3 regions of the Streptomyces sp. NPDC051105 genome follow, and region 3 is predicted to be linked to each of the others. Evidence: riboswitches for the same ligand, from Rfam matches in the RefSeq annotation. Region 3 holds a riboswitch; each other region holds the start of a gene.
The links. Region 3 has a riboswitch for thiamine pyrophosphate ahead of thiC (phosphomethylpyrimidine synthase ThiC). Riboswitches for the same ligand answer to the same signal wherever they lie in the genome.

Region 1 (7,185 bases), on a different contig from region 3:
TGGCGCGCGGCACGGTGGAGTACGCCGGCGCCGCCCGGCTCGGCCGGGAGCTGGCGCGGGCCGGCTTCACGGTGGCGACCGGCGGTGGCCCGGGCGCGATGGAGGCGGCGAACCTGGGCGCGTACGCGGCGCCCTTCGACGACGGGATGCTGGAGGAGGCGCTGCGGCTCCTCGCCAAGGCGCCGTCGTTCCGGCCGTCCGTCACCGACTGGGCGCGGGCCGCCTTCGAGGTCCGCGAGCGCTGGCCGGACGGCGGTCCCTCGGTCGGCATCCCCACCTGGTTCTACGGCCACGAGCCGCCGAACGCCTTCGCCGCGCACATCGCCAAGTACTTCGCCAACGCCACCCGCGAGGACGGTCTGCTGGCCCGCTCCAACGCCGGTGTGGTGTTCCTGCCGGGCGCCGCCGGGACCGTACAGGAGATCTTCGACAACGCGACGCCCAACTACTACGAGTCACGGGGTGAACCGACGCCGATGGTGCTCGTGAACGAGGCGCACTGGAGCGAGAGGCTGCCGGCCTGGCAGCTGCTGACCTCGCTTGCCCGGGAGCGGCCCATGGCGTCCCGTATCGCCCTGGTTGACCGGATCGAGCAGGCTTCCGTGGCACTGAAACGTCTCAGTGGTTAATAAGCAGGCAAAGTCAACACCCGTGGACCGCATATGCATTGACACTACTTACGGCACACTTATAGACCTGTGAGCCTCCTGGGGTTGCTGATGCCTCACCTCACGTTGCGTCAACTTCCCCGCAAACCCCCCGCAGTTATGCACCCAGTAAGGACAAACGTGTCCATATCCCGCCGCAGTGCACGTCGTTCCGTGCGCATCCTGGGAGTTGCCGCTGCGTCGGCCGCGCTGACGCTCGGCGTCTCCGGTTCCGCCCTCGCGTGCAACATCTCTGATTTCTCCGCCGAAGCCACCTGCGACGGCTCCAACGGCGTCATTACGGTCACCGACACCGACGCCTCCGGTACTCCGGCCACGATCACCGTCTTCCTCGAGAGCAACGGCGGCGACGCGAAGCAGGTCGGCGACGCCCAGACCGTCAAGGGCTCCAAGGAGGGCACCCCGGTCACCTTCTCCGAGGACTGGCAGCCGAACGCGGTGTACCGCGTCCACGTCAAGGTCGACAGCGGCAAGATCCAGATCGACAAGGACATCACGCCCAACCTGACGACCTCGTCCACCGCCTGCAAGGGCGAGGAGAGCTCCAGCCCGTCCCCGTCGGATTCGGCCACGCCGTCGCCGTCGGAGTCCACCCCGGCCGAGTCCGACTCCCCGACCCCGTCGGCCTCGGAGAGCAGCAGCACCGCTCCGGCGGGCACGTCGGACAACGCCCCGTCCCCGGCGGTCGGTGAGTCGAACCTCGCCGAGACCGGTGCCAACTCGAACACCGGTCTGATCGCCGGCGTCGCGGGCGCGCTGGTCGTGGTCGGCGGCGGCGCCGTGTGGTTCGGCATGCGCCGTCGTGGGGCGAACAGCGGAAGCTGACGCACCCGCCTTCGTACACCGCTTCGTACACCGTCGAGGCCCGTCCCCGTATCCCCGGGGGACGGGCCTCGGCCGTGTCCTGAAGAGCCTCAGTCCAGTACGACGGTCTCCGCCGCGTCGAACTCGACGCCCACCGCGTCCCCGGCCTCCGGCGCCTCCCGCAACGCGCAGGCGGCCTCCAGGCGCGGGCCATCCTGGGGCTGGAGGTGGACGGTGACATGGGTGCCCTGGAAGGTGCGGGCGGTCACCGTGCAGGGCAGCCCCGCCTCGGCCGCCACGAGCCGCACACCCGCGGGCCGTACCAGTACGGTGCGGGACCCCTGGGGCGCGTTCCCGGGCAGCGGCAGCTTCCCCCAGGGCGTGACCGCGACCGAGCCCTCGACGGTCGCCGGGACCACGTTGCCGAAGCCGAGGAAGCGCGCCACGAACTCGTCGGCCGGCCGCTGCCAGACATCGAGGGGCGTGCCGGACTGGGCGATCCGGCCGTCCCGCATCACCACCACCCGGTCGGCCAGCGCGAAGGCCTCGCCCTGGTCGTGGGTGACCGCGAGCACGGTCGTGCCCAACCGGCCGAACAGCTCCCGCAGTTCGACCACCAGCCGCTCCCGCAGCGAGCGGTCGAGCTGTCCCAGCGGTTCGTCGAGCATCAGCAGCCGGGGCCGGGGCGCCAGCGCCCGCGCGAGCGCCACCCGCTGCTGCTCACCGCCGGAGAGCCCGGCCACCGCCCGCCGAGCGGCCCCCGGCAGCCCGACCAGTTCCAGCAACTCGCCGACCCGCTCGGCCTGTTGCTCCTTGCCGGCGCCACGCATCCGGAGCCCGAAGGCCACGTTCCCGCCCACGTCCCGCTGCGGGAACAGCTGATGGTCCTGGAACATCAGCCCGACCCCCCGCCGATGGGCCGGTACCCGCGTCTGATCCTGTCCGTCGAGCAGCACCCGCCCCTCGTCCGGCGGTCGCAGACCCGCCACCACCCGCAGCAGCGTCGACTTGCCGCTCCCGCTGGGCCCGAGCACACACACCACCTCGTGCTCGGCGACCTGGAGGTCCACGGCGTCGAGCACGGGCCGCCCGCCGAACCGCACGGTGGCCTGCTCCAGTTCGAGAAGCGGCATCAGAACTCCCCCGTTCGGTCGGTCCGCAGCCGCTCCAGCACCAGCAGCGCCACCGCGCACACCACCATCAGAATCGTGGAAAGGGCCATCGCCTGGCCGTAGTTGAGATCACCGGGGCGGGACAGCAACCGCGCCACGGCCACCGGCAGCGTCGGGTTGTCCGGCCGCGCGATGAACACCGTCGCCCCGAACTCCCCCAGCGACACCGCGAAGGCGAACCCGGCCGCGACCAGCAACGCCCGCCGCACCATCGGCAGATCGACCTCCCGCCACACCCGCCACGGTGAGGCCCCGAGTACGGCCGCCGCCTCCCGCAGCCGTTCGTCCACGGCACGCAGCACGGGCAGCATGGTCCGTACGACGAACGGCACCCCGACCAGTGCCTGTGCGAGCGGCACCAGGATCCAGGACTGCCTGAGGTCCAGCGGCGGCTTGTCGAGGGCGATCAGGAACCCGAAGCCGACGGTCACCGCGGACACCCCGAGCGGCAGCATCAGCAGCGCGTCGAAGCCCCGTACCAGCCGCCCCGCGTCCCGCCGGGCCAGCGCGGCGGCTGCGAGGCCGCCGATCACCACGGCGATGGCGGTGGCCGCGACGGCGTATTCGAGTGAATTGACCACCGACTGGACGGGCGCGACCAGGAAGGTGCCCCCGTCGGCGGCGCCCAGCGCCCGGTAGTAGCCGAACCCCCCGTCGAGCGACCGCCGTACCAGCACGGCCAGCGGCAGCACGAGGAGTACGGCGACGGTGGCGAGGACCCCGCCGAGCAGTGCCCACTGCCCCGCCCCGCGCGGCCGGCGTGCCGTCACCGACGGGTCCACCAGCCGCAGCGCGCTCTCCCGCCGCCGTACCGTCCACGCGTGCACGGCGAGGATCGCACCGACCGCGACGAACTGCACGATCGTGAGGACGGCTGCCGTGGAGAGGTCGAAGATCTCGGAGGTCTGCCGGTAGATCTCCACTTCGAGGGTGGAGAAGGTCGGCCCGCCGAGGATCTGGACCACCCCGAAGGAGGTGAAGGTGAACAGGAAGACCATCAGCGCGGCGGCGGCCACGGCGGGCGCCAGCGCGGGCAGGGTGACCTTCCGCCAGGCGCCCAGCGGCGAGTCGCCGAGCATCCGCGCGGCCTCCTCCTGCCGAGGGTCCAGTTGGGCCCACAGTCCGCCCACGGTCCGTACGACGACCGCGTAGTTGAAGAAGACGTGCGCGAGCAGGATGGCCCAGACGGTGGTGTCCAGTCGTACGCCCCACAGTTCGTCCAGCAGTCCGCCGCGGCCGACCAGGGCCAGGAACGCCGTACCGACCACCACCGTCGGCAGCACGAAGGGCACCGTGACCACGGCCCGCAGCACCTGCTTGCCCGGGAAGTCCAGGCGGGCGAAGACATAGGCGGCCGGCAGCGCCACCAGCAGGGTGAGCGCGGTGGAGGCGAGCGCCTGCCAGGTGGTGAACCACATGACGTGCCGGATGTCGGACTCCCCGACGACCTCGGCGATCCGCCCGAACCGCCACACCCCGTCGACCTTCAGCCCGCGCGTGACGATCGCCGCGACCGGCCACGCGAAGAAGACCGCGAAGAACGCGACGGGCACGAGCATCAGCCCGAGCCGTGCCGCCCTCCCGCGCCTGCCGGCTGCTTGAGCACGAGCCGCTTGAGCACGATCTGCTTGAGTACGCGCTACTTGAGTACGAGTGACGTCCACGTCTTGACCCACTGGTCACGGTTGGCGGCGATCTTGTCGGGCGCCATGGTCTCGGGGTCCTTCGCGGCGGGACCGTACTTGGTGAACTCGGCGGGCACAGCGGCCCCCTTGACCACCGGGTACACGAACATGTTCAACGGCATGTCCTCCTGGAACTCCTTGGAGACCAGGAAATCGACGAACGCCTTGCCGCCCTTGGTGTTCTTGGCATTGCTCAGCAGCCCGGCGAACTCGATCTGACGGAAGCAGGTGCCGGTCGCGACGCCGGTGGGAGCGGTGCTGGGTTTCGGGTCGGCGTAGATGACCTCGGCGGGCGGGGAGGACGCGTACGACACGACGAGCGGCCGGTCGCCCTTCGCCTTCTTGCCGCCCGCCGAACCGGAGAACTCCTCGTTGTAGGCCTGCTCCCAGCCGTCGACGACCTTGACGCCGTTGTCCTTGAGCTTCTTCCAGTAGCCCTGCCATCCCTCATCCCCATACTCCGCGGCGGACCCGAGCAGGAAGCCGAGCCCCGGCGAGGACGTGGCCGCGTTCTCGGTGACGAGGAGGTTCTTGTACTGCGGCTTGACGAGGTCGGCGTAGGACGTGGGCGGGGTCAGCTTGTGCGCGCTGAAGTAGGCCTTGTCGTAGTTGACGCAGATGTCGCCGTAGTCGATGGGGGTGACCCGGTGCTTGCCCGCGTCGAGTTGGTAGTCCGTGCCGACCTGGTCGAGGCCCTTTGCCTGGTACGGCTGGAAGAGACCGTTGTCGAGGGCGCGGGAGAGCAGGGTGTTGTCGACGCCGAAGAAGACGTCGCCCTGCGGGTTGTCCTTGGTCAGGATCGCCTTGTTGACGGCCTGGCCGGCGTCGCCGTCCTCGAGGACGTTCACCTTGTAGCCGGACTGCTTCTCGAAGTCCTGGAGCACGCTCTTGGAGACGGCCCATGAGTCGTGGCTGACCAGGGTGACGGTCTTGGAGTCGGTCTCGGTACCCGACGACGAACACGCGGACAGCGTGACGAGGCCGAGTCCCACGGCCGCGGCCAAGAAGGTCTTGGTGTGCACTGGTGTTTTCCTCCTGGGGTGGACCAGGAAGAGACGCGGCCCCGCCCAGAGGATCTGATCTTCTGGGCAGGGCGCAACAGCTTGAGTGATGACCGAACTTCCTACCCAGAATGACCTGGGCGAGGTTCAGAGGGTCTGCGGCCCGGTTGCCGCACTCTCAGCGCTGTGGCGCTCCCCTGTCGGAATATGAAGATGTACCTACGGCCCTCAGATTACCGCTCGGTGGCCGCGAGCTGACCGCAGGCTCCGTCGATCTCCTGACCACGGGTGTCCCGGACGGTGACGGGTACACCGTGCGCGGCGATCGCCTCGACGAACGCCTTCTCGTCCTCGGGCCGGGAGGCGGTCCACTTCGAGCCCGGCGTCGGGTTCAGCGGGATGAGGTTGACGTGGACGGGCTTGCCCTTGAGCAGGCGGCCCAGCCGGTCCCCGCGCCACGCCTGGTCGTTGATGTCGCGGATGAGGGCGTACTCGATCGACAGCCGCCGCCCGCTCTTCTCGACGTACTCGAACCCGGCGTCGAGCACCTCGCGTACCTTCCACCGCGTGTTCACGGGGACGAGGGTGTCGCGCAGCTCGTCGTCGGGAGCGTGCAGGGAGATCGCGAGCCGGCACTTGAGTCCCTCGTCGGCGAACCGGTGGATGGCCGGCACGAGCCCGACCGTCGACACGGTGATCCCGCGCTGCGAGAGACCCAGCCCGTCCGGAGCCGGGTCGGTCAGCGCCCGGATGGCGGTGACGACCCGCTTGTAGTTGGCGAGCGGCTCGCCCATCCCCATGAACACGATGTTGGAGAGCCGCGCCGGACCACCGGGCACCTCCCCGTCCCGCAGCGCCCGCATCCCGTCCACGATCTGGTGGACGATCTCCGCGGTGGACAGATTCCGGTCGAGGCCCGCCTGCCCGGTCGCGCAGAACGGGCAGTTCATCCCGCACCCCGCCTGCGAGCTGATGCACATGGTCACCCGGTCCGGGTAGCGCATCAGCACGGACTCGACGAGCGTGCCGTCGAACAACCGCCACAGCGTCTTGCGCGTCGTCCCCTCGTCGGTCGACAGATGCCGGACGACGGTCATCAGCTCGGGGAACAGCGCGTCCCGCAGCCGGTCCCGGGAGCCGGCCGGGATGTCCGTCCACTGCTCGGGCTCGTGCGCGTACCGCGCGAAGTAGTGCTGCGCGAGCTGGTTGGCACGGAACGGCTTCTCACCGATCTCGGCCACCGCGTCCTTGCGCTCGGCAGGCGTGAGGTCGGCAAGATGCCGCGGCGGCTTCTTGGCTCCGCGCGGCGCGACAAAGGTAAGTTCTCCGGGCTTAGGCATGGCTGTACCAGTGTCGCAGATCCAATTGGGTGACCTGGGGCCACGGCTCGCGAGGGCTGTCGTCGGTAGGCGCTACCAGTCGTGACTGAGCGGCTTCGGACGGCCCGGAGTCGGCCCGGCCGAGGGGGCTGCGCGTCCCGGCCGAGCTGCCACGGTCGTCGTTGCGGTCCACTTACGCGGAGTGGACCGTCCGTGGCGATACGTGCCGCCGCGACGAAGGCGTCGAGGCGATCATTCGGGCGGAAGCGGATCTGGGATCCGAATCGACGGGCGTCTCCCCGCCGGGTCCGTGGGACCCCGGCCGTCCGTCACCAGCACATCCCACCGGGGCTTTTCCCCTTTGTCCGGAGGGGCACACGGTCAGTGAGACCCCACGGAGGTGCCGAGATGAGCGCCGGAGAACGGGCCAAGGCAAAGGCCGAACAGATCGTCGGAAAGACCGTGCGGAAGGCGGCCCACGCGGTGCACAAAGAGACCCTCGCGGCAAAGGGTGCCGCTCTCGAGACACGGGGCAA
Region 2 (7,185 bases), on a different contig from region 3:
CCGACCCCTTGGGCACGTTGTCGCTGAACTCCCGTGTCACCATGCCCGGTTCGAGCCCGGCTGCCTTCAGCAGCGCCCTGGCCCTCGCCTGCGTCCGCCCCTGCACGTCCGGCACGTTCACCGTCTCCGGGCCGTCCGAGATGGTCAGCGTCACCGAGTCGTTGCTGCGGATGCGCTTGCCGGCCGCCGGATCGGTGCTGATCACCGTGCCCCGCTTGACCGTGTCGCTGTAGGCGTGCTCGACCTTCTTGATGTCGAGCCCGGCCTCCTTCAGCCGTGCGGTGGCCTGTGCCTCGGTCTTCGACAGCAGCGGCGGGACCTCGGTGAACTGGCCGGAGTTGATGTACCAGATGCCGGTGCCGGCGCCGAAGAGGACCAGTACGGCGACGACGAGCGTGACCAGCCCGCGCCGGGACCGGCGGCGGGTCCCGTGCCGCCGCTCCGGCACCGGCGGCGCCTCGAACCGGCTGGTCATCTCGACCCTGTCGTCCGGCTCGTTGACGGGCAGCGGCCGGGCCGGGGGTTCCCCCGCGCGAGCGAAGCCGAGCGTGGGGGAGGTCAGCGACCGCGGAAGGACGCTGGTCCGGTCCTCGGCTATGTCGTGCGCCTCGGAGAGTGCCTGCGGCGGTACGGCGTCCAGCTGCTCGTCCCGGAGGGCGGCCCGCGCCTCCCGCACCAGGGCCAGCAGCGCGACCGCGTCGTAGGGCCGCGCCTCGGGATCGCGGGCGGTGCCGTGGGCGACCAGCTCGTCCAGCTCGTAGGCCAGCCCGGGCACGACGGCGGACGGCGGCGGCACGTCCTCGTGGAGATGCTTGTAGAGGATCACCGCGGGCGAGTCCGAGTCGTGCGGCTTCTCCCCGGTGAGCATCTCGTAGAGCACGACACCGCACGCGTACACGTCGACGCGGGGATCGGCGGCCCCGCTCTCGACCTGCTCGGGCGCGAGGTACGCCACGGTCCCCAGGACGGCGCCGGTCGTGTTGGTGACGCTGCCCACGGACCGTACGAGCCCGAAGTCGGCGACCTTGACCCGCCCGTCGTCCCCTATCAACACGTTCTCGGGCTTCATGTCCCGGTGCACGAACCCGGCGCGGTGCGCGGCGCCCAGCGCGGCCAGCACCGGCTCCAGGATGTCCAGCGCGGCCCGCGGCTGCAGCGCGCCGCGCTCGCGCAGCACGTCACGGAGGGTGCACCCGGCGACGTACTCCATCGCGAGATACACGTAGGGCCCGTCGGTCCCCTGGTCGAAGACCTGGACGACATTCGGGTGGGCCAGCCGGGCGACCGACTTGGCCTCCCGGATGAATCTCTCGACGAAGGACCCGTCGGCGGCGAGTGCCGGATGCATCACTTTCAGCGCGAGCACCCGGTCCAGCCGGACGTCCAGGGCCCGGTAGACCGTGGCCATCCCGCCGACGGCGATCCGCGCGTCGACGCGATAACGGCCGTCGAGCACCTGCCCGACGAGGGGGTCCTGAAGCGTCGTATCCACCCCGAGAGTGTACGAGCCCCGGCTGAAACCCCCACAGGTGAGACAGATTTCACCGCCGACTTGCAGCGCACCTGTGACGCGGCGCGCTGCTGCGCGCGCCCCGAACGACCGGGCCGGCGGTCAGAAGGCGGGGCGTTCGGGATCCAGGGCGGCCAGGCCCTCCGTGGGGGACGACGGCTCGGCGAAGTGGCGGAAGGGGATCCGGCCGGCCAGCCGGGCCAGCCGTCCCGCCTCCACGCCGGCCCGCATGGCGGACGCCATCCGCTCGGGATCCTGCGCTCGTGTCACGGCGGACGCCAGCATCACCCCCGCGCACCCCAGCTCCATCGCCAGCGCCACATCGGACGCCGTACCGGCCCCCGCGTCCAGGATCACCGGCACGCGCGCGTGCTCGACGATCAGCCGGAAGTTGTGCGGGTTGCGGATCCCGAGCCCGGATCCGATGGGCGACCCGAGCGGCATCACCGCCGCGCACCCCACGTCCTCCAGCTTCCGGGCCAGCACAGGATCGTCGTTGGTGTACGGCAGCACCGTGAACCCGTCGTCGACCAGCGTCTCCGCCGCGTCAAGGAGCTCGATCGGGTCGGGGAGCAAGGTCCGCTCGTCGGCGATGACCTCCAGCTTGACCATCGAGGTGCCCAGCGCCTCCCGGGCCAGCCGGGCCGTCAGCACCGCCTCCCCGGCGGTGAAGCACCCCGCCGTGTTCGGCAGCACCCGGATCCCCAGCCGTTCGAGGACCGACAGCACGGAGCCCCGTACCCCCGGATCCACCCGCCGCATCGCGACCGTGGTCAGCTCGGTCCCGGACGCCACCAGCGCCCGCTCCAGCACCTCGAGGCTGGGCGCACCCCCGGTCCCCATGATCAGCCGGGACGAGAAGGCCGTACCCCCGAGCACCAGCGCGTCGTCGGCCATGGCTCAGCCTCCCTGTACGGCGGTCAGGACTTCCACGCGGTCACCCTCGGTGAGAGCCGTACCCGGCCACTCCCCGCGCGGTACGACGGTCTCGTTGACCGCCGCGGCCACCCCGGACGGCGCCGCCGTGATCGACTTCACGAGCGTGTCGAGAGCGGTGCCCGGGGTGATCTCCCGGCGCTCCCCGTTGACGGAGATGTTCATGCGGTCTGCTCCAGAAGTACGCCGGGGACGGGGCCGAAACGCTTCGGCGTGAACGGACGGGCCTCTTCCGGCAGCTCACCGCCGGTCAGCAGCTCCGCCATCACGTCTCCCGTGACCGGCGTGAGCAGCACCCCGTTGCGGTGGTGGCCGGTGGCCAGCAGCAGCCCGTCGAGGCGGGTCGGCCCGAGCAGCGGCGCGTTGTCGGGGGAGCCGGGGCGCAGCCCGGCCCGGGTCTCGGTCAGCGGCAGCTCGGTGATGCCGGGCACCAGCTCGTGCGCGTCGCGCAGCAGCTCGTACACACCCCCCGCCGTGACCGTGGTGTCCCAGCCCAGCTCCTCGCTCGTAGCCCCGACGACCAGCTCGCCGTTCTCCCGGGGCACCAGGTAGAGATGGCCGCCGCGCACCACGGCCCGTACGGTCCGGCTGAGGAACGGCGCGTACCGCGCGGGCACGGTCAGCCGCAGCACCTGCCCCTTCACCGGCCGCACCGGCGGCAGCACGTCGTCGGGCACGCCCGCGAGCCGTCCGCTCAGGCTTCCGCCGGCGAGCACCACCTGTCCGGCACCCAACGCCGCACCCGCGCGCGTGACGGCACCGGTGGCCCGCTCCCGTACCACCTCCAGGCGCTCGGCCCAGTCGCGGTGGAAGACCACCCCGGCCCGCTCGCACGCGGCCACCAGGGCGGCCGCCAGCCGGCGCGGGTCGATCTGGTGGTCGCCGTCGACCCGCAGTCCGCCACGCACACCCGGCGCGAGCATCGGCTCCAGGCGCCGGCAGTCCCGCCCGGACAGCCACTCGGAGTCCAGCCCCGACCGCCGCTGGAGGACGTGCAGCTCGCGCAGATGCGCGCGGTCGTCGGCGTCCAGCGCGACCGCGAGCGTGCCGCAGCGCCGGTAGCCCAGGTCGTGGCCGGTCAGCTCGGTGAGCTCGGCGGCGAAGTCGGGATAGCGGCGGGCGGAGGCCAGGTTGAGCCCCAGCAGGGTCTGCTCGCCGTAGTGCAGTTCGGTGACCGCGGCCAGCATCCCCGCCGCGACCTGCGCGGCCCCGCCGCCGGGCGCGGGGTCGACCACGGCGGTGGCGAGCCCGCGCTGCGCGGACCGCCAGGCCGTCACCAGGCCGATGATTCCGCCCCCGATGACGAGGACGTCGGACGTATGTGCGGACATGGGCGTCCAGCCCCTCCCTTCGCCGGCATGACCCGGATCAGGTTCGTACGGTCGGAGGCCGCCAGCCTCCCTCTCAGCCCGGTGCGTCCGGGCTCCCGCGTGTGCTTACCGGCCACCCTAGACCGCGAGGCTCCGCCCGGGTAAGACGGCCTGCGCCGGCGGTGTGGAACAGGTCACCCAGCACGCCCCCTGACTGACTCTTTGTCAGTTGTCTATCGTTCTTGTCTATGGTGATCAGGTGAGCGAGCAGACGCAGCGACCGAGCACGTCACAGACGCGACGCGTGGTCGTCGTGGGCGCGGGCATGGCCGGGGTGCAGACCGCCGTGGCCCTGCGTGAGCAGGGGTTCACGGGGACCCTTACCCTGATCGGCGCCGAGCCGCATCAGCCGTACGACCGGCCGCCGCTCTCCAAGGCGGTGCTGCTCGGCAAGGCGGAGGGCTCCGCCTTCGAGGTCGACTTCGAGACGCTCGGCATCGAGCTGGCGCTGGGCCGCGAGGCCCTCGGCGTCCGCCCCGCCGACCGTGAGCTGGACACCGAGGCCGGGCCGGTGCCGTACGACGTCCTGGTGCTCGCCACCGGAGCCGAGCCGATCGCGCTGCCCGGCACCGAGGGCGTGCCCGGCGTCCATCTGCTGCGCACCCTGGACGACGCCGAGCGGCTTCGGCCCGTGCTCGCCCGGCAGCACGACATCGTGGTGGTCGGCGCGGGCTGGATCGGCGCCGAGTTCACCACCGCGGCCCGGGAGGCCGGCTGCGCGGTCACGGTCGTGGAGGCCGCCGACCGCCCGCTCGCGGGAGCGCTCCCGGCGGAGGTGGCCGCGCCGATGACCGCCTGGTACACCGACAGCGGCGCCGAACTGCGCACGCACGCGCGCGTGGCGGGTGTCGAACCCGGCGCGGTGGTGCTCGACGACGGCTCGCGGGTGCCCGCCGGCGCGGTCGTGGTCGGCATCGGCGCCCGCCCCGCCACCGCCTGGCTGGCCGGCTCCGGCATCGACCTGGGCGCGCACGGGGAGGTGCTCGCCGACGACCGGCTCCGCACCGGCGTCCCGGACGTCTACGCGGTCGGCGACTGCGCCTCCTTCCCGTCCGGCCGCTACGGCGAGCGCCTCCTGGTCCACCACTGGGACAACGCCCTCCAGGGCCCGCGTACGGTGGCAGCCAACATCCTCGGCGAGTCCGACGCGGTCTACGACCCCGTGCCGTACTTCTGGTCGGAGCAGTTCGGCCGCTTCGTGCAGTACGCCGGCCACCACGCCGTCGCCGACCGGATGATCTGGCGCGGCGAACCGACGGGCCCGGCCTGGAGTGTCTGCTGGCTCCGCGAGGACCGCCTGGTCGCCCTGCTCGCGGTGGGCCGCCCACGAGACCTGGCCCAGGGCCGCCGCCTGATCGAGGCGAACACCCGAATGGAGGCGGAGGCACTGGCGGATCCGTCCCGCCCGCTGAAGAACGCGACCGCGGGGTCCCGCTAGGGGCGCGGGCTGTGACATATGCGGCTCCGCCGCGCGGACATATGCGGCTCCGCCGCGCGGACATATGCGGCTCCGCCGCGCGGGCATACGGGCCTCCGCCGCGCGGGCATATGCGGCTCCGCCGCGCGGGCATATGCGGCTCCGCCGTGTGGCCGCGACCAGCCTCCCCGCTCTCCCGCACCCGGCCGCCGACACGTACCCGCGCCACCCATCGCGCCCCACCCGGCGGAACGCCTACCCTTGTTCCGTGACCGAGATTGACGCAAAGATCGATGCTCTCGTCCCCGCCTGGCTCACCGTCCCCGACATCGCAGAGATGCTGGACGTCGAGGTGACGCGCGTGCGGCAGCTGGTCAAGGAGGGCCAGCTCATCGCCGTCCGCCGCGGTGAGAACCGCGCGCTGCACGTCCCCGCCGCCTTCATCGACGGGGACAAGGTCGTCAAGGGCCTGTCCGGAACCTTGACGCTCCTGCGGGACGACGGCTTCACGGACGAAGAGATGCTGGAGTGGCTGTTCACGCCCGACGCCAGCCTGCCCGGCACCCCCGCGCAGGCCCTGAGCGAGAATCGCGGTACGGAGGTGAAGCGCCGAGCCCAGGCGCTCGCCGTCTGAGGCAGCCAGTACCGACACAACGGGGGACACACCGATGACCGACACCGCCCGGGCCCGGCTGGCCGACGCCCGTCTGTACCTCTGCACGGACGCCCGCAAGGAGCGGGGCGACCTCGCCGGGTTCCTGGACGCGGTCCTGGCGGGCGGTGTCGACATCGTGCAACTGCGCGACAAGGGCATGGAGGCCGGCGAGGAGCTGGAGCACCTCGCCGTGTTCGCCGAGGCCTGCGCCCGGCACGGCAAGCTGCTCGCGGTCAACGACCGCGCGGACGTGGCCCACGCGGCCGGTGCCGACGTGCTCCACCTCGGCCAGGGCGACCTGCCGGTTCCGGCCGCCCGCGCGATCCTCGGCCCGGACGTCCTGATCGGCCGCTCCACGCACGCCGACTCCGAGGCCGCCGCGGCCGCCGTCCAGGACGGTGTGGACTACTTCTGCACCGGCCCCTGCTGGCCCACCCCCACCAAACCCGGCCGCCCCGCTCCCGGCCTCGACCTGGTGCGGTACACCGCCGCCCTGGGCACGGACCGCCCCTGGTTCGCCATCGGCGGCATCGACCTGGGCAACCTCGACCAGGTGCTGGACGCGGGCGCCCGCCGGGTGGTGGTGGTCCGCGCGCTCACCGAGGCCGACGACCCGGGCGCCGCGGCGGCCGAGTTCGCGAAGCGACTGCGGTCGGCGTAGCTCCTCGGCCGTGGCCGCTCCGGCCGGCGCGGCTCTTCCGGGGACGTCCGGAAACTTGTCCAGTATCCGGACGTGAGGCCGACAAACCGGGCAAATGTCCCGAGCGCGGTTGGGTGTCCGTCCGCCCCTGGCTAACCTGCGAGTATGGCCCTCGGAACCGCATCCACCAGGACTGACCGCGCACGCACCGTGCGTGACATGCTCGCCTCCGGCAAGACCACGTACTCGTTCGAGTTCTCGGCGCCGAAAACCCCCAAGGGTGAGCGGAACCTGTGGAGCGCGCTCCGGCGGGTCGAGGCGGTCGCCCCCGACTTCGTCTCGGTGACCTACGGCGCCGGCGGCTCCACCCGCGCGGGCACCGTCAGGGAGACCCAGCAGATCGTCGCCGACACCACGCTCACCCCGGTCGCCCACCTCACCGCGGTCGACCACTCCCTGGCCGAACTGCGCAACATCATCGGCCAGTACGCGGACGCCGGGATCCGCAACATGCTCGCGGTGCGCGGCGACCCGCCCGGCGACCCGATGGGGGAGTGGGTGGCGCACCCGCGGGGCCTGACCTACGCGGCCGAACTCGTCCGGCTCATCAAGGAGTCCGGTGACTTCTGCGTGGGCGTGGCCGCCTTCCCGGAGATG
Region 3 (7,185 bases):
GGGCGAGGGCGGACAACGGCGATGAAGGCATTCCGGCTGGACGAACTGGAGGCGGAACGCGCCGCCAACGACGGGGCCTACCTGCAGTTCCTGCGGGAGCGGAACATGTCGGTCGGCCTCTACGCCCTGAACGCGGGCGAGCAGGACCCGCAGAAGCCGCACAACCAGGACGAGGTCTACTTCGTCGTCAGCGGCCGCGCGGCGATCACCGTCGGCCTGGAGACCACGCAGGTGGCGCGAGGCAGCGTGGTGTACGTGCCGGCCGGGGTGGCCCACAGGTTCCATCACATCAGCGAGGACCTGAGGGTCCTGGTCGTCTTCTCTCCGCCCGAGGCCTGACCTCTCCCCTCAGGGTTCCCTAGGGGAGAGGTCAGGGGAGGACAAGGGATCAGAGGCCCCCGAACGGCACCCTCGCGGCTCTAGCATCGAGTGCAGGACATCGCATCGTGCGGCAGGCACGAGACCGACCGTACGTGCCGAAGCGCACGGGAAAGCAGAGGGCAGGGCAATGCGAGAGATCTTCACAGGTCTGCCGTGGTGGGTGAAGTGGATCGCGGTGCCGGTCATCGCACTGGTGGTCTTCGGCGGTCTGATCGGCTCCATCGTCGGCTTCCTGGCCTACCTGCTCTTCAAGTTGCTGATCTTCGTGGCGCTTGTCGGGGGACTGATCTACATCGTGCGGAAGTTCATGTCGAACTCCTCGTCGAAGAGCGACTGGTGAGGACCGTGGGAATCGGTGACCGGTAACAGGAATCACCGGTTCCCTCGGGGGAGGGAAGTTTCCCGCACGGGCCGACTGGAAGCGGTGGCGGACGGTTAGAGTCGCTGACCCCCTCGCGCTCCGGGAGTGACCCTTGGCCACGCTTGACGCCACCTCCGCACCCACGGAACTTCCACCGCCCCCCACCCAACGCCGTTCCGGCACACCCCCCGTGCAGCGGCCGGCCACCTCGGCCGACCCCGCACAGCCGCACTCGGCCACCCTCATCGGCTCCGTGCAGCGTGCGATGCGGCTGCTGGAGTGTGTCGCCGGACACGAACACGGCGCCCCCGCCAAACAACTGGCCCGCGAGACCGGCCTCGCGCTGCCCACCGCCTACCACCTGCTGCGCACCCTCGTCCACGAGGGCTATCTGCGCCGCGACAAGGGCCTGTTCTTCCTCGGTGAAGCGGCGGAGCGGCTGAGCAGCAGCGGAGCGCAGCAGAAACGTCGCAGCACGGTAGTCGACACCCTCGCCCACTGGCGGGATTCGATCGGCGCGCCGGTCTACTACGCGATGTACCGGGACGGCGAGATCGAGGTCGTGTGCGTCTCCGACTCCCCGAGCAACCCGGCGGTCGAGGAGTGGGCCGACTTCCGCGAGACCGGGCACGCCCATGCCGTCGGCCAGTGTCTGCTCTTCCAGCTGGACGAGAACACCCGCCGTGACCATCTCGACCGCTATCCCCTGCAGCCCCTCACCCCTTACACGGTCCGTGACGATCACGCGCTGCTACGGCGGCTGGAGCGGACGCGGCGGATGGCGCCGCTGGTGGAGCGCCAGGAGTACGCACTGGGCACGGTGTGCGCGGCGATCCCCATCACTGTCGGCACCACGGCGGCCACGGTGGCCATCTCCCTCCCTCTTCACCAGGCAGACCGGCTGCTGCCCGCCGCACGGCAGTTGCAGACGGAGGTGGGACGGCATCTGGGTTCTCTGGCGATCGCTATCAGTATCTGAAAACTCACTCCTTGTGATCTGCTGTGTACGTTCAGCAAGATTTGACCACCATCAAAGGGATAGATAAATCCCGGCCAGTCGGTGTCATATGACGGGGTAGGCGATGCGCGAGTCCGTACAAGCAGAAGTCATGATGAGCTTTCTCGTCTCGGAGGAGCTCTCCTTCCGCATCCCCGTGGAGTTGCGCTACGAGACCTGTGATCCGTATGCCGTGCGGCTCACCTTCCATCTGCCCGGGGATGCGCCGGTGACCTGGGCCTTCGGCCGTGAGTTGCTGATCGACGGGGTGGGCCGGCCGTGCGGGGAGGGCGATGTGCATATCGCACCCGCCGATTCCGAGGTGCTGGGCGAGATCCTGATCAGGCTTCAGGTCGGCGGCGACCAGGCGGTGTTCCGGTCTTCGGCACCACCGCTGGTGGCCTTTCTCGACCGTACCGACAAGTTGGTGCCGCTGGGCCAGGAAGGTACGCTCGCCGACTTCGACGCCCATCTGGACGAGGCACTGGACCGCATCCTGGCCGAGGAACAGAGCGCGGGCTGAAGCGAGCGATACGGCACGGGACGCGAGACGCTCCACCGAACCGCGTGAGGACGCGCAGGAACGCTTCTGCGCGTCCGTGGGCGGCTGCCGGCGCGCTTCTCCTCGTGCGGACCCTCCTCTTGCGCCGCCCACCGCCCCCTCGCCGCACGGTCACCGCTTCCGGCGACGCCCTCGCCCGCCACGTGCCGGGGCCTCCACGGCCGCGACGGCTTCCTTGCTCTGCCGGTCGGCCGAGACCACCAGCGCCGCGAGCAGCGTGGTGACCGGCACCGAGGCGACCAGGCCGATCGAGCCGACCAGCGTGCGCACGATCTCCTCGGCGACCAGCTCACTGTTGGCGACCGTCGCCACGCTGCTCTGTGCGATCGAGAAGAGCAGCAGCAGCGGCAGCGCGGCGCCCGCGTAGGCCAGGACGAGAGTGTTGACGACGGAGGCGATGTGGTCCCGGCCGATGCGGATGCCCGCCCGGTACAGCCCGCGCCAGCCCATCGTCGGGTTGGCCTCGTGCAGCTCCCAGACGGCCGATGTCTGGGTCACCGTCACATCGTCCAGGACACCCAGCGAACCGATGATGACGCCGGCCAGCAGCAGACCACTCATGTCGATCGACGGGTACAGGCCGTGGATCAGCCCGGTGTTGTCGTCGGTGTTGCCGGTGAGCGCGGCCCAGTCGATGAACTCCGAGCCGAGGACGCCGATCAGGCACAGCGAGACCAGCGTGCCGAGCACCGCCACCGAGGTCCGGGCCGACAGGCCGTGGCACATGTACAGGGCGATCAGCATGATGGCGCTGGACCCGACCACCGCCACCAGCAGCGGATTCGAGCCCTGCAGGATCGCGGGCAGGATGAACAGGGTCAGCACCAGGAAGCTGACGGCCAGCGCGACCAGCGCCATCACACCACGCAGCCGGCCCACCACGACGACGGCGAGTGCGAAGATCCCGGCCAGCAGGGCCATCGGGAACTTCCGGTTCACGTCGGTGACCGAGTACTGCAGGTCCTTGGGCGCCGAGGGCTCGTACGCGACCACGACCTTCTCGCCCTCGTCCAGCTGACGTGACTGATCGGGCTGCACGATCTCGGTGAACGTGCGGCCCTTGTCCTTGCCGGTGTCGACCCGGACCGTGGCCTTCTTGCAGGTGCCGTCCTCCTCCTGCTTCGCGGAGCTGCCCTCCGAGGTGGAGGTGTCGCCGGTCGAGCTGTCCCCGGAAGCGTTGACCGACTTGCAGCTGACCGAGACGACCTTGGTGACCGTGGCCGCCTGCGTCTGCCGGTCGAAGCCGACGCCGGTGCGCTCGTGCGACGGGGCGCCACCGGGCCAGAGCACCACGAGGCCGACGACGACCGCGGCGGTGAAGGGGATGAGGATCGCCGCGATGACCTTGCGCAGATGCTTGGAGACCGGCGCGGCGGGGCCGTGGCTGTGCGAGTGACCGTGCCCGCCGCCTGACCCGGAGCCGCCCTGGCCGGATCCCTGGCCGGGCGGGTGGCCGAGAGTATGGCCGTCGTCGTGACTGTGGGCGTGCCCCTGGTCGTACTGGTGGCCCTGCCCGTGGTCGTGTCCGTCACCGGCACCATGGCCCCCGTGGCCGGTTCCGCCGCCCTGTGCGGCGCCGTTGCCGCGCCTTGGGTCGGGGGGCGGATAGGGGTGCTGCTGTGTCGTGGTCACCGCCCGATCATCGCAAGAACGGCAGGGGCCCTCTGTTCACCGCGCCCGAATTGACGCTAGCGTGGAGGCACCTTTGCACACGCGGGAGCTCGGAGCACCGGGCTGAGAGGGCGCTGACCTCCGTATTCGCGATGTTCCACGTGGAACGAGTGATGTTTCACATGAAACGCCGCCTGACGGAAGCCGCTGCGTCGACCGCCGAACCTGTTACCGGGTAATGCCGGCGTAGGGAGTAGGTCTCATGGCCAACAAGGACGTACGCACGCCTGCCTTCAGCCAGGACGAACAGCCCATTGCGGGCGAAACCCCCCAAGGAGCAGGGAAGTCCATCGGCTGGCACAAGGGGTATGTCGAGGGTTCGCGCCCCGACCTTCGGGTGCCGGTCCGTCAGGTGCATCTCACCAACGGGCAGTCGGTCACGCTCTACGACACCTCCGGCCCGTACACCGATCCGCTCGTCGAGACCGACGTCCGCAGGGGCCTGCCGCCGCTGCGGGAGAACTGGATCATCGCCCGCGGCGACACCGCCGAGTACGCGGGCCGCCCCGTCCGTCCCGAGGACGACGGGATCAAGCACACCTCGCCGCGTGGCGGGCTGCGCAACCTGGACGCGGTCTTCCCGGGCCGCCCGCGCCAGCCGCGCCGCAGCCGGGACGGCGAGGCGGTCACACAGCTCGCGTACGCCCGCCGGGGTGAGGTCACCCCGGAGATGGAGTACGTCGCCATCCGGGAGAACGTCTCCCCCGAAGTCGTCCGTGAGGAGATCGCGGCGGGACGGGCCGTGCTGCCGGCCAATGTCAACCACCCGGAGATCGAGCCGATGATCATCGGCAAGCGGTTCCTGGTGAAGGTCAACGCCAACATCGGCAACTCCGCGGTGACTTCCTCCATCGAGGAGGAGGTGGAGAAGATGACCTGGGCAACCCGCTGGGGCGCCGACACGGTCATGGACCTCTCCACCGGACGCAACATCCACACCACGCGCGAGTGGGTGCTGCGCAACTCCCCCGTCCCCATCGGCACGGTTCCGCTCTACCAGGCCCTGGAGAAGGTCGACGGCCGGGCCGAGGAGCTGACCTGGGAGATCTACAGGGACACAGTCGTCGAACAGGCCGAGCAGGGCGTGGACTACATGACCGTCCACGCGGGAGTGCGCCTGCCGTATGTGCCGCTCACCGCCCACCGCAAGACCGGCATCGTTTCGCGCGGCGGGTCGATCATGGCGGCCTGGTGCCTCGCGCACCACAAGGAATCGTTTCTGTACGAGAACTTCGAGGAACTCTGCGAGATTCTCGCCGCTTACGACGTCACCTACTCGCTGGGTGACGGCCTGCGCCCGGGCTCCATCGCGGACGCCAACGACGAGGCTCAGTTCGCGGAGTTGCGCACGCTCGGGGAACTCAACCGGATCGCGAAGCGTTTCCATGTACAGACGATGATCGAGGGCCCGGGCCATGTCCCGATGCACAAGATCAAGGAGAACATCGACCTTCAGCAGGAGATCTGCGATGAAGCTCCGTTCTATACGCTCGGCCCGCTGACCACGGACGTCGCGCCGGCGTACGACCACATCACCTCCGGTATCGGTGCCGCGATGATCGCCTGGTGGGGCACGGCGATGCTCTGCTACGTCACGCCCAAGGAGCACCTCGGCCTGCCCAACCGCGACGACGTCAAGACCGGCGTGATCACCTACAAGATCGCCGCCCACGCGGCCGACCTCGCCAAGGGCCACCCGGGTGCGCAGGAGTGGGACGACGCGCTGTCCGACGCCCGCTTCGAGTTCCGGTGGGAGGACCAGTTCAATCTCGCCCTGGATCCGGACACGGCCCGCGAGTTCCACGACGAGACGCTTCCGGCGGAGCCGGCGAAGACGGCCCATTTCTGCTCCATGTGCGGGCCGAAGTTCTGCTCGATGAAGATCAGCCACAGCATCACGGAGCGGTTCGGTGCTGGGGCGGCTGAGGGGGTGTCTCCCGAGGAGGTTGCGGAGGGGATGCTCCAGAAGTCGAAGGAGTTCGCGGCCAGCGGAAACCGGGTGTATCTGCCGCTGGCGGAGTGAGTTCCTGGCCGAGGTGCCGGTCCGGGTTGTCGGACACCCTGGACCGACGCCGTCGGCTCGGTCACCCTTCGGCGTCCTGCGGGTACCAGCGCAGCTCCACCGCGTTGCCGTCCGGGTCGCGGAGGTAGACCTGCGGATCCGGTCTCATGAGTGACTGGATGGGGGTGCCTTCCATGATCGGCCGGGGGGCGAGCCATCAAGGCGTGATCGGCATACGACCGTTGAGCCGGATTAAGCGCCGAGGTGGGCTCATGCTGGAGCGACTGGAGACCGAGATCTTCCTGACGCTTGCCGAGGAACTGCACTTCGGGCGGACCGCCGAGGTGTTGGGGATCACGACCGGGCGGGTGCGCCAGATGACTCCGCGAGCGCTCTGCCGGTCGGCTTCGCGTCCGTGTCTCGTGACCGGGTGTCCGGCTTGCGCCCCCGGGCGGGGGCGCAAGCCGGGTTATTCCGGCTGGTGTTCCGGGCCTCCGAAGTCCGGGCTGGTGTAGTCCGGGCTCGTGAAGCTCGGCCGGGCGGTGGGTGCGGTGCCGTCGTCGGTGCTGAAACCGGGACGGTCGTAGCCGAGACGCGGCATCCGGCCCCCCGGGGCCGACGGCGTCGTAGGGCGCAGTCCGGCCGTGCCGGGTTCGGTGGCCAGAGCTTCCCGCAGGAAGGGGAGGATGCCGCGCTCCAGCAGGGCGTCCCGCCAGGCGTCCCTGGCCTTGGCCACCTCCCCACCGGGTTCACCGTAGGCTCCGGCCTCCAGCGAGGGACTGTTGCGCAGTGCGGTGAGCAGCAGCCCGGTGCCGGCCATGAGGATGGCGGCCGCGGTCACGACGCCGAAGACCCAGCCCGCGGTGAGCATGGTCTGGGCGAACGCCGGAGCCGGGTCCAGCATCTTCAGGGCGTAGCCGACGAGCAGGAAGATCGCGGCGGCGGTACCGGCGAGCACGGGCGCCAGGACCAGGGCGAGCGCGAAGCCGCCGGCGCCGGTGGTCTCGGCGGCCTCGCCGAGGGTGGTGGCGAGCCCCATCGCACCGCCCGTGGCCGACTCCGCGGAGTCGGCCTCATGGACGGTGGCCGGGGTGGACCGCGCCGGATTGCGCAGTTCCTCGCGGACCTTCACATAGTGCTGGTACTCGGTCGCCGCGGCCGCCGCTATCAGTGCGGTGGCGTTGAGCGCCATGGTGCGCAGCTGTTCGGAG

Region 1: another riboswitch for thiamine pyrophosphate. It lies ahead of AB0N16_RS35130 (thiamine ABC transporter substrate-binding protein); the one in region 3 lies ahead of thiC (phosphomethylpyrimidine synthase ThiC).
Region 2: another riboswitch for thiamine pyrophosphate. It lies ahead of thiO (glycine oxidase ThiO); the one in region 3 lies ahead of thiC (phosphomethylpyrimidine synthase ThiC).

What each region holds. Positions count from the first base shown of each region.
Region 1 covers NZ_JBFBBR010000019.1:11,749-18,933, forward strand. Annotated here, with positions in the region: gene AB0N16_RS35110 (Rossmann fold nucleotide-binding protein) at 1-629, shown strand, start outside; gene AB0N16_RS35115 (LAETG motif-containing sortase-dependent surface protein) at 768-1,493, shown strand; gene AB0N16_RS35120 (ABC transporter ATP-binding protein) at 1,583-2,605, opposite strand; gene AB0N16_RS35125 (iron ABC transporter permease) at 2,605-4,203, opposite strand; gene AB0N16_RS35130 (thiamine ABC transporter substrate-binding protein) at 4,284-5,351, opposite strand; TPP riboswitch at 5,432-5,539, opposite strand; gene rlmN (23S rRNA (adenine(2503)-C(2))-methyltransferase RlmN) at 5,564-6,670, opposite strand; gene AB0N16_RS35140 (hypothetical protein) at 7,058-7,185, shown strand, end outside.
Region 2 covers NZ_JBFBBR010000008.1:9,434-16,618, forward strand. Annotated here, with positions in the region: gene pknB (Stk1 family PASTA domain-containing Ser/Thr kinase) at 1-1,492, opposite strand, end outside; gene AB0N16_RS20525 (thiazole synthase) at 1,613-2,407, opposite strand; gene thiS (sulfur carrier protein ThiS) at 2,411-2,611, opposite strand; gene thiO (glycine oxidase ThiO) at 2,608-3,777, opposite strand; TPP riboswitch at 3,775-3,886, opposite strand; gene AB0N16_RS20540 (FAD-dependent oxidoreductase) at 4,016-5,254, shown strand; gene AB0N16_RS20545 (Rv2175c family DNA-binding protein) at 5,502-5,867, shown strand; gene thiE (thiamine phosphate synthase) at 5,902-6,549, shown strand; gene metF (methylenetetrahydrofolate reductase [NAD(P)H]) at 6,694-7,185, shown strand, end outside.
Region 3 covers NZ_JBFBBR010000006.1:187,857-195,041, reverse strand. Annotated here, with positions in the region: gene AB0N16_RS17240 (cupin domain-containing protein) at 22-339, shown strand; gene AB0N16_RS17235 (DUF5326 family protein) at 509-721, shown strand; gene AB0N16_RS17230 (IclR family transcriptional regulator C-terminal domain-containing protein) at 996-1,721, shown strand; gene AB0N16_RS17225 (SsgA family sporulation/cell division regulator) at 1,825-2,262, shown strand; gene AB0N16_RS17220 (YibE/F family protein) at 2,413-3,933, opposite strand; TPP riboswitch at 4,005-4,182, shown strand; gene thiC (phosphomethylpyrimidine synthase ThiC) at 4,175-5,995, shown strand; partial or broken gene AB0N16_RS17210 (LysR family transcriptional regulator) at 6,247-6,354, shown strand; gene AB0N16_RS17205 (hypothetical protein) at 6,444-7,185, opposite strand, start outside.